Regions from separate parts of the Streptomyces sp. S07_1.15 genome, predicted to be linked through region 3. Evidence: riboswitches for the same ligand, from Rfam matches in the RefSeq annotation. Region 3 holds a riboswitch; each other region holds the start of a gene.

Region 1 (3,266 bases), 4.0 Mb from region 3:
CGCCGGCCGCCCCCGCGCCGGCGGCGGTTCAGACCTCCGCGCGGCAGCCCGGCAGGGAGCGGGGATGCGGCGCCGGCCCGCCGAGGCCCGCCGCCGTGCGTTCCCGCTCCCGCCGGGCGCCCTCCCGTACGGCGGTGTGGACGGCCCGTGCCAGCCGCGCGCCCCAGAGCGACCGCGGCCCGCCGAAGGCCTCAGGCTCCTCGCCGGGCCGGGCGGCGCGGGCCGCGACGCACACCGCGTCCGAGGGGGTGCCGGAGCAGTCGAAGCCCGCGTCGAGCAGGGCCTGGACCTTGGCCTCGGTCGCCGTGGCCACGGCGTTGACGAGTGCGGCGTCGCCGAGCGGGGCCGGTACGGCGACGACGATGTTGATCGTGCCCGGCGGCGGGGGTGCCGGGGAGCCCGGGTCGGGGGAGGCGGCCCAGCCGGAGACGCCGATGCCGGTGGTCACCAGCGCCTCCACACCGCCGTCGGCGGCGCGAGTGCACGCGTCCACCTCGGCGGCCGTCATCAGCCCCACACCGGGCCCGGCCAGCCCGGCGTCCCGGGCCAGCCCGGCCAGATGGCGGGCGGGATCGGTCCGGGTGTAGCCGGGGCGCACCTGGGCGTTGAGCACCCAGCCGCGTTCACCGAGGCCGCCGCCGAGTACGGCGCTGCTGGCCATCCGCCAGCCCGGCCCGGCGCGCCACAGCAGGGCGTGGCGGCAGGCTCCGTCCTCGGTGCGGGCGAGCCGCTCGGCCCGCAGCAGGACCGGTGCGGGCGCCGCCGCGGCGCGGGGCAGGGGGGTGGTGGTCACGGCGGCAGTCCTCCGTCGGCCGGGTCCGGGAGGCGGCCGGGGAGTGGCCCGGCGCCCGGTGGCCATGATCGTAGACGCCGGCCGCGGGAAGGGGGCGGGCAGCCCGGCGGCGACCCCGGCCGCCGCTCCACTCCCGCCCGAGAACACCTCAAAACGGACAAAACATTCACCGGTGACGCGCTTCACAGAATGCGGAGGGGAAAGGTGACGCAATGCATCCGAATGCCGCTGTTCCGTCGAGGATGTAACCCTCTGCTGTTTCCGGGCGGCGAACGGCGAGGATTTTCGTCGCTCTTTGCCGGGAGTTGTGCGCACCGCGTCACGCCATCCCCGCAAATACCGCCGGTAAACACCCGGCTGTCCGACTTCTCCTTGCTTTGGTGAAAACCGAGCGCTTACGTTTGCCGCTGCTCCGCCGAAAGCTTGGCGGGCATTCTTCCTCCGGAACGCCGAATCCTGCCGCCGGAGGAGGGAAACCACGACGCACCACGGCAGGAGCGGGGGACCCAAAGGTAAGTCGCCGGACCGTGTGACACACCACACGGTGCGGCTCGGGGTGAAGACGCGCAGGCCGGCCGAGCCGGCCGACCGAATGCGTCCGGGCAACTCCAGCCCGAACCCGACAGCTCACCTCGTAGGCGTAGGAGAGGAAATACCCCTATGTCTCGCGGACGTCATCGCCGTACTCGCACCAGCCGTCTTTCCATCGCCACGCTCGCCGTCACCACCGGTGGCGCGGGCCTCGTACTCCCCCTCGTCGGCGCCTCCGGCGCCAGCGCCGCTTCGGTCGGGACCTGGGACAAGGTCGCCCAGTGCGAGAGCACCGGTAACTGGAGCATCAACACGGGCAACGGCTTCTACGGTGGCCTGCAGTTCACGCAGAGCACCTGGGCCGCCTTCGGTGGTACCGAGTTCGCGCCGCGCGCGGACCTCGCCACCAAGGACCAGCAGATCGCGATCGCCGAGAAGGTGCTCGCGGGCCAGGGCCCGGGCGCCTGGCCGGTCTGCTCCGTCAAGGCCGGTCTCACCCGCGGTGGCGAGGCCCCCGCCGTCGACACCGGCGCCAAGCAGCAGGGCCAGGCCGCGGACACCCCCAAGGCCGAGGCTCCCGAGGCGGAGGCCCCCAAGGCCGCGCCGAAGGCCGAGAAGAAGGCCGCCAAGCCGTCTCCGTCGGACGCCGGCACCGCGAAGACCTCTTCGTACACCGTCGTCAGCGGTGACACCCTTGCCAAGATCGCCGAGGCCAAGGGCGTCGAGGGTGGCTGGGAGAGCATCTACGAGGGGAACCGCGAGGTCATAGGCGGTAACCCGAACCTGATCTTCCCGGGTCAGAAGTACTCGCTGGACGGCGAGCAGGCCGCTCCGAAGGCGGAGGCCCCCAAGGCCGCGCCGAAGGCCCAGAAGTCCGAGGCCAAGGCCCCGGCCAAGGCCGCCGAGAAGCCGGCCGTCCAGCAGGCCCAGGCCAACGCCGCGGGCTTCAGCGCCCCGGTCGCCGCTTCCCCGAGCACCCCGTACCGGGCCTCGGGCGGCAGCTGGTCCAGCGGTTACCACACCGGCGTCGACTTCTCCGTCGCCACCGGCACCTCGGTGAAGTCGATCGGCTCCGGCACGGTCGTCTCCGCGGGCTGGGCCGGCGCGTACGGCAACGAGGTCGTCGTCCGGCACGCCGACGGCAAGTTCAGCCAGTACGCCCACCTGTCCTCGCTGTCCGTCTCGGCCGGCCAGACCGTCCAGGGCGGCCAGCAGCTCGGGCTGTCCGGTTCCACCGGCAACAGCACCGGCCCGCACCTGCACTTCGAGGTCCGGACCGGCCAGGGCTACGGCTCCGACGTGGACCCGCTGGCCTACCTGCGGGGCAAGGGCGTCTCCATCTGACCTCCCCGCACCGCACAGCACCATCCGAGGTGCCCGTTCCCGCCCCGCGGGAACGGGCACCTCGCCCGTTTCCGGCCGGGCGCGCGGGCCGGTGGCCGGAAAAGGAGGGGAAGCCGCCGCGGAATTCGATCTTCCGGGGCGAAGAGCGGACGGCCGGCCGGCAGCTGCCGGCGCACCAGGGATCAGCAGGGGTTACACCGGGAAACAGGCCTTCCCCCGCAGCGCTCCTTTTCAAGATTCACTTCTTCGAAATCCGATAATCGTCCCGCAGATTCCCGGAATCGGTTGTGACGCGGAATGCGCCCGCCTATCTTGGGCACGGCCCGCGAACTCCCTTGCGCGGCCGCCTTTTTCGGCCCCAGCGCAGGAGAGGACCCCAGCCGATGCCCCCCACCCGCGGACGGCACCGCCGGCACCAGCCGAGCCGTATCTCCCAGGCGTCGTTGACCGTCACCGCCGGAGGCGCGGGCATCGCCCTCCCGCTGGTGGCCGCCGCGAGCGCGAGCGCCGCCTCCGCCGACACCTGGGAGCGGGTCGCCGAGTGCGAGAGCGGCAACGACTGGGACATCAACACGGGCAACGGCTACTACGGCGGCCT
Region 2 (3,266 bases), 1.1 Mb from region 3:
GGTCCCGGCCTCCCGGCTGGCCAAGGCGCTGGGGCTGCTCGCCGACGCCCTGCGGGCCCCGGCCTTCCCCGAGGACGAGGTCGAGCGGCTGGTCCGCAACCGTCTCGACGAGATCCCGCACGAGCTGGCCAACCCCGCCCGCCGGGCCGCGATGGAGCTCTCCAAGGAGCTGTTCCCGGCCGAGTCCCGGATGTCCCGGCCCCGGCAGGGCACCGAGGAGACCGTCGCGCGGGTGGACGCGGCCGGCGTCCGCGCGTTCTACGCGGCGCACGTCCGCCCCGCCACCGCGACCGCCGTGATCGTGGGCGACTTCACCGGCATCGCGCTGGCCGAGGTCCTCGCCGGCACCCTGGGCACCTGGACCGGCGGCACGGCCGAGGCCCGCCCCGTACCGGCCATCACGGCGGACGACACCGGCCGGGTCGTGATCGTGGACCGGCCGGGCGCGGTGCAGACCCAGGTCCTCATCGGCCGGGTCGGCCCCGACCGGCACGACCGGGTCTGGGCGGCCCAGGTGCTCGGCGTCTACTGCCTCGGCGGCACGCTCACCTCCCGCCTGGACCGGGTGCTGCGCGAGGAGAAGGGCTACACCTACGGCGTGCGCGCCTTCGGCCAGGTGCTGCGCTCGACGCCCGAGGGCACGGGCGCCTCGCTGCTGGCCATCAGCGGCTCGGTCGCCACGGACGTCACCGGCCCGGCCCTGGAGGACACCTGGCAGGTGCTGCGCACCCTCGCGGCCGGCGGGCTGACCGACGAGGAGCGCGATGTGGCCGTGCAGAACCTGGTCGGGGTCGCGCCGCTGAAGTACGAGACCGCCGCGGCCGTCGCCGGGACCCTGGCCGACCAGGTCGAGCAGTACCTTCCGGACGATTTCCAGGCGCAGTTGTACGCCCGGCTCGCCGAGGCCGGCACAGTGGAGGCCACCGCCGCCGCGGTCAGCGCGTTCCCGGTGGACAACCTGGTGACGGTGCTGGTCGGGGACGCCTCCGCGATCGAGGAGCCGGTCCGGGCGCTGGGCATCGGGGAGGTCAAGGTCGTCAGCGGCTGAACGACCGGTCCGGTCACCGGCGTTCGGGACGCGAGCTGTCGAGCAGCGCGCGACCTGCCGGACAGGCGGCCGTGACGCACCGTCGGAACCGGCGGTCCGTCACGGCCGTTTCCCGTCACGCCGGTACGGCGCACGGGGCCCGGGCGGGGGCTCCGGAGGCGGGCCCGGCGGAGGCGCCGATTCCGCCGTTCCGTGCGGCGGGGAGCACCGCCCTTTGGCCCGTTTTGCCGCGGTGCGGGCGTTCTCTCCTGTGGCCTCCGCAACAATAAGCCGGTTTCGTTTGGCGCGGCGGAGCCGTCCGTCTTAGCGTCGATCCGGCTGTCCGGCCGGGCACTTCGCCGCAAACCGCGGCACCGGGCAGTCATCGCCGAGTCCCCATGGCGCGAGCCAGGGGAGCCGGGGACCCTCCTTCCCGTACCTCACCGGTGCGGGACGGGCCGCCCCACGCCGCCGACGGCGGTACGGGAACGGTCCGGTCCCTTGGGGTGAATCGGGCGCCTCCCCGTGAGGGGCCCGTAGGAGACCTTCCTGCTCCGAACCCGTCAGCTAACCCGGTAGGCGAGAAGGAAGGAAAGGACAGCCGCACCCTATGCCGCCCACCCGTACCACCGGGAAGCACCGCCGTCCGAGCCGTCGCGGCATCCGCCCCGCGCGCGTCGCCGGCATGGCCACCCTCGCCACCAGCGGCGTGGCCGCCACGCTCGCCTCCCCGGCGTTCGCCGCCGACGACAGTGCCCGCGGGGCCGCGGACACCGGGCTCCGCCAGGCGGTCGTCCTCGACGACACCCTCGGCGAGCGGATCGGCGACCAGGCCGAGGCCCAGCAGTCCGCCGCCGACGTGGCCGCCGCCATGGAGCGGGCCGAGGCCGCCGCCAGGCGTGAGGCCGCCGAGGCCAAGCGGATCGCCGACGCCCGGGCCAAGGAGGAGCGCGCCGCCAAGGAGCGGGCCGCCCGCGCGGCCGAGCGCAAGCGCCTCAACACCTTCGTGATGCCGGTCGACGGCAGCTTCGTCTCCACCCAGTACCACGCCTCCGGTGCCGCCTGGTCCTCCGGCAGCCACACCGGGATCGACTTCAAGGCCGCCGAGGGCACCCCGGTCAAGTCCGTGGGCTCGGGCACCGTCGTCGAGGCCGGCTGGGACGGCTCCTACGGCAACAGCGTCGTCATCAGGATGAACGACGGCACCTACACCCAGTACGGGCACCTGTCCGCCCTCAATGTCACCGCGGGCCAGGCGGTCACGCCCGGCCGGCAGATCGGTCTTGCCGGGAACACCGGCAACTCCTTCGGTGCGCACCTCCACTTCGAGGCCCGCACCACCGCCGAGTACGGCTCCGACATCGACCCCGTCGCGTACCTGCGGTCGCACGGCGTCTCGGTCTGACGCCCGGCGCGAGGCGAGACCCCGGCCCACCCGGCCGGGGTCTTCGCGTATCCGGCTCCGGACGGCCCGGGCCCTGCGGTCCGTCCCGGCCGCCTCCCGCCGTGGCCGGTTTCCTGGCCGGATCGCCTCCACCGGCGCGCATCCCCGGCACCATATTCCGCGTCCTGCAATACAGTTCGGGAATGTCGAGCCCTGTGTTCCACGGGAATTCCAGTGGAGGTCCGGAAATGCGGAGTCGGAGATGAACGGTGATTCGCCGCCCGCCGGCCGCCGTATTCCGGCGCACGCGGTGCGCCATGCGATCCGCGACGACATCGTCGCCGGGACGTATCCCTTCGGCAGCCGCCTCACCGAGGAACTGCTCGCGCGCCGCTACGGCGTCTCGCGGGTCCCGGTGCGGGAGGCCCTGCGGGCCCTGGAGTCCGAGGGGTTCGTCACCACGCGGCGGCACGCGGGCGCCTGTGTGGCCGAGCCGACGGAGCGGGAGGCCGCCGACCTGCTGGAGATCCGCTCCCTGCTGGAGCCCCTGGCCGCGGGGCGGGCGGCGCAGCGCCGCACCGAGGCGCATCTCAAGGTGCTGCGCGGGCTGGTGGCGCTCGGCCGGGAGCGGGCGCGCCACGGGCAGGCGGCGGATCTGCGCTCGCTGGACGCCTGGTTCCACGAGACGCTGGCCCAGGCTTCGGGCAGTCCGAGCCTGATCGCCCTGCTCACCCAGGTCCGCCGCAAGATCGCGTGGGTGTACGCGGCCCCGCGGTCGGCGCCCACGGCCGACACCTGGACGGAGCGCGGCGCCATCGTGGACGCCGTCGCGCGGGGGGACGCGGCGCGTGCCCG
Region 3 (3,266 bases):
GGGGCGGCGGTTCTCGTTGCGCTCGATGACGGCGTTGGCGGCGCTCAGGATGGTCTGGGTGGAGCGGTAGTTCTGCTCCAGCAGGATGGTGGTGGCGTCGGGGTAGTCCTCCTCGAACTGGAGGATGTTGCGGATGGTCGCACCGCGGAAGGCGTAGATCGACTGGTCCGCGTCGCCGACGACGCACAGTTCGGCCGGCTCCACGGCCGGCTCGCCCCGGCCGCCCTCGGTCCCGCCCCGCTCCGCCCCGCCGGCCGTGCCGACGAGTTCGCGGATGAGCGTGTACTGCGCGTGGTTGGTGTCCTGGTACTCGTCGACGAGGACGTGCCGGAAGCGGCGCCGGTAGTGCTCGGCGACGTCCGGGAACGCCTGGAGGAGATGGACGGTGGTCATGATGATGTCGTCGAAGTCGAGGGCGTTGGCCTCGCGCAGCCGCTGCTGGTACATCGTGTACGCCTCGGCGAGCGTCTTGTCGAAGCTGCTCGGTGAGGACTCGGCGGCGGCCTGGGCGGCGAAGTCCTCCTCGTCGATCAGCTCGTTCTTGAGGTTGGAGACCTTGGCCGTCAGGGACTTCGGCGGGAAGCGCTTGGGGTCCAGGTCCAGATCGCGGCAGACCAGGGCCATCAGCCGCTTGGAGTCGGCGGCGTCGTAGATCGAGAAGCTGGAGGTGAAGCCCAGCTTCTTGCTCTCGCGGCGGAGGATGCGGACGCAGGCGCTGTGGAAGGTGGAGACCCACATGGCGTTCGCCCGCGGGCCGACCAGCTCCTCCACGCGCTCCTTCATCTCGCCCGCGGCCTTGTTGGTGAAGGTGATCGCGAGGATCGAGCCGGGGTGCGCGCCGCGGGCGGCGAGCAGATACGCGATGCGGTGCGTGAGGACCCGGGTCTTGCCGGAGCCGGCACCGGCGACGATGAGCAGGGGCGAACCGGTGTGCAGCACGGCGGCGCGCTGCTGGTCGTTGAGACCGTGCAGCAGCGCGGCGGGGTCGGTGACGGGCCTCGGGGCGCCGTCGCGGTAGTACGCCTCCCGGGGCGCGCCGTCGAACGCCCCGCCGAAGAGATCGGCCGGGATCTCCTCGCCGGGGGCGTCGTGCTCGGGCGGCGGGGGCTCCTCGTCCGCGGGGCCGAGGTCTGCCAGGAAACTGTCGTCAAAGAGGCTGCTCATCGCCCCCCGAGTCTAGGCGGCCCCGCCGACAGGCGGCACCGGGTTGCCCGCTTCCGCCGTCACGGGGCCGTACGGGCGGGTGGACGGGCGCGCGGAGCCCGGGGTGCCGGCCCCGCCGGCCCGTTCCCGGGGCGCCCCGGGACGCGTCGGGACGCGTCGCCCGGCCCCGGCCGCGGGAGGGGTCCGGGCCCCGAACTCCCGTATCGCTTCCGGCCCTTATGCGTTACTTACCGTGCCCGGTCAGCCACCCGGACGGCAGAATTCCACTCCACCCCGAAAATATAACGGAATGGTTTCGGGCATATCGCACACCGGCCTTCACACGAGCCGCACAACTGGCTACGGTGCTCGATCAGGCGGCCCGCACTCCCCGCCGGCGACCGCGCCGGCACGGGCAGCCACCGCCGAATCCGGCCCCTTCCCCAGGGCGTCCGGAACCGGGGACCCAGACGCGGCACCGGGGTGAATCGGTCACCGCGCGGCGCGCACCGCGCCGCGCACCGACCGTAGGGCAGCCTTCCGAATACGCCCGAACCCGACAGCTAACCCGGTAGGCGGTCCACGGAAGGAGCGCCGATCTTGGCGTCGCACCGCAAATCCCGGCCCCTCGGTACCCCGGCTTCGCGTCGCACCGCCGTCGGCCTCGGCACAGCGGCCCTCGCCTCCGTCACCCTCCTCCAGAGCGCGCAGGCCGCGCCCGGCGACGGCGAACCGAAGCAGTCCATCGAGGAAGTGCAGAAGAAGGTCGACGAGCTCTACCGCCAGGCGGGAAGCGCCACCCAGCAGTACAACCAGGCCAAGGAGCGCACGGAGGAACAGCGTTCCAAGGTCGACGGCCTCCTCGACGCCGTCGCCAAGCGCACCGAGAAGCTCAACGAGGCGCGGAGGAGCCTCGGCAGCTTCGCGACCGCGCAGTACCGCAACGGCGGCATGAGCCCCACCGCGACCATGCTCCTCGCCTCCGACCCGCAGGACTACTTCGACCAGACGCGCGTGATGGCCCGGATGACGGACCAGCAGGAGCAGGCCGTCGAGGAGTTCCGCGAGCAGCAGATCGCGACCACGGAGAAGCGCGAGGAGGCGGGCAAGAGCCTCGCCACGCTCACCGACGCGCAGGAGAAGCTGCGGGAGAGCAAGCGGACCGTCCAGGCCAAGCTGGCCGAGGCGCGCGAACTGCTCGGCCGGCTGACCGCGGAGGAGCGGGCCCGGCTGGCGGAGATCGAGCGCAAGAAGGAGGCGGAGGCCCAGCGCAAGGCGGAGGAGCTGGCGCGGCAGCAGGAGGCCGAGCGGCAGCGCCTCGCGGAAGAGGCACGGCAGCAGGAGGAGGAGCGGACGGAGACCGCGTCCGGCTCCGGCACCGGTACGTCCACCGGGACGGACACCTCGGCCGGCACGGGCACCTCGGAGACGACGACCGGCACCAAGGCCCAGCAGGCGATCGAGTTCGCCCGCGCCCAGATCGGCAAGCCCTACGTCTGGGGCGCGACCGGCCCCAACTCGTACGACTGCTCGGGTCTCACCGGCGCCGCCTGGAAGGCCGCCGGTGTCACGCTGCCGCGCACCACCTACGACCAGGTGAACACGGGGACGCGCGTCGCGAAGTCCGCCATGCAGCCGGGTGACCTGATCTTCTTCTACGGCGACATCAGCCACGTCGGCCTGTACATCGGCGGCGGCCAGATGATCCACGCCCCGAAGCCGGGGACGAACGTGCGCATCGAGTCGATCGACACCATGCCCTTCTACGCCGCGACGCGCCCCGCATAACCGGACGGCGCGGACGGACTCCGGGCACGGCGGCGGGCATCAGCACGCGGCAGGCGGCACGGAACACGGCACGACGGGCGGTACCCGGCCTCGGGGGGAGGCCGGGCACCGCCCGTCGCCGCGTTCGGGGCTGCGGGGCCGGTCCCCGGAGGCCGCCCGGTGCTCCGCCGTCAGCCGTGGCCGGGCTCTCCCGCGGGGACGGCGCGAGGGGGCCGGGTCTCGTACATCCGTACCGCGACCACCAGCCCGGAGGCGGCGGTCAGGGCGGCGATGACCCAGAGGGCGGTGGTGAGGCCGTAGAGGTCGGCGAGGACGCCGGCGAGCAGCGCGCCGAC

The links. Region 3 has a riboswitch for cyclic di-AMP ahead of LIX60_RS12045 (C40 family peptidase). Riboswitches for the same ligand answer to the same signal wherever they lie in the genome.
Positions count from the first base shown of each region.
Region 1: it holds a riboswitch for cyclic di-AMP, as region 3 does, so the genes downstream of both, LIX60_RS29355 (transglycosylase family protein) here and LIX60_RS12045 (C40 family peptidase) in region 3, are expected to answer to the same signal.
Region 2: it holds a riboswitch for cyclic di-AMP, as region 3 does, so the genes downstream of both, LIX60_RS07410 (M23 family metallopeptidase) here and LIX60_RS12045 (C40 family peptidase) in region 3, are expected to answer to the same signal.

Region 1 is NZ_JAJBZK010000001.1:6,829,436-6,832,701, forward strand. It holds gene LIX60_RS29350 (adenosylcobinamide amidohydrolase) at 29-793, opposite strand; cyclic di-AMP (ydaO/yuaA leader) riboswitch at 1,231-1,449, shown strand; gene LIX60_RS29355 (transglycosylase family protein) at 1,454-2,668, shown strand; gene LIX60_RS29360 (transglycosylase family protein) at 3,052-3,266, shown strand, end outside.
Region 2 is NZ_JAJBZK010000001.1:1,742,874-1,746,139, reverse strand. It holds gene LIX60_RS07415 (pitrilysin family protein) at 1-1,048, shown strand, start outside; cyclic di-AMP (ydaO/yuaA leader) riboswitch at 1,404-1,623, shown strand; gene LIX60_RS07410 (M23 family metallopeptidase) at 1,638-2,432, shown strand; gene LIX60_RS07405 (GntR family transcriptional regulator) at 2,674-3,266, shown strand, end outside.
Region 3 is NZ_JAJBZK010000001.1:2,838,148-2,841,413, forward strand. It holds gene pcrA (DNA helicase PcrA) at 1-1,164, opposite strand, end outside; cyclic di-AMP (ydaO/yuaA leader) riboswitch at 1,557-1,737, shown strand; gene LIX60_RS12045 (C40 family peptidase) at 1,744-2,931, shown strand; gene LIX60_RS12050 (MFS transporter) at 3,102-3,266, opposite strand, start outside.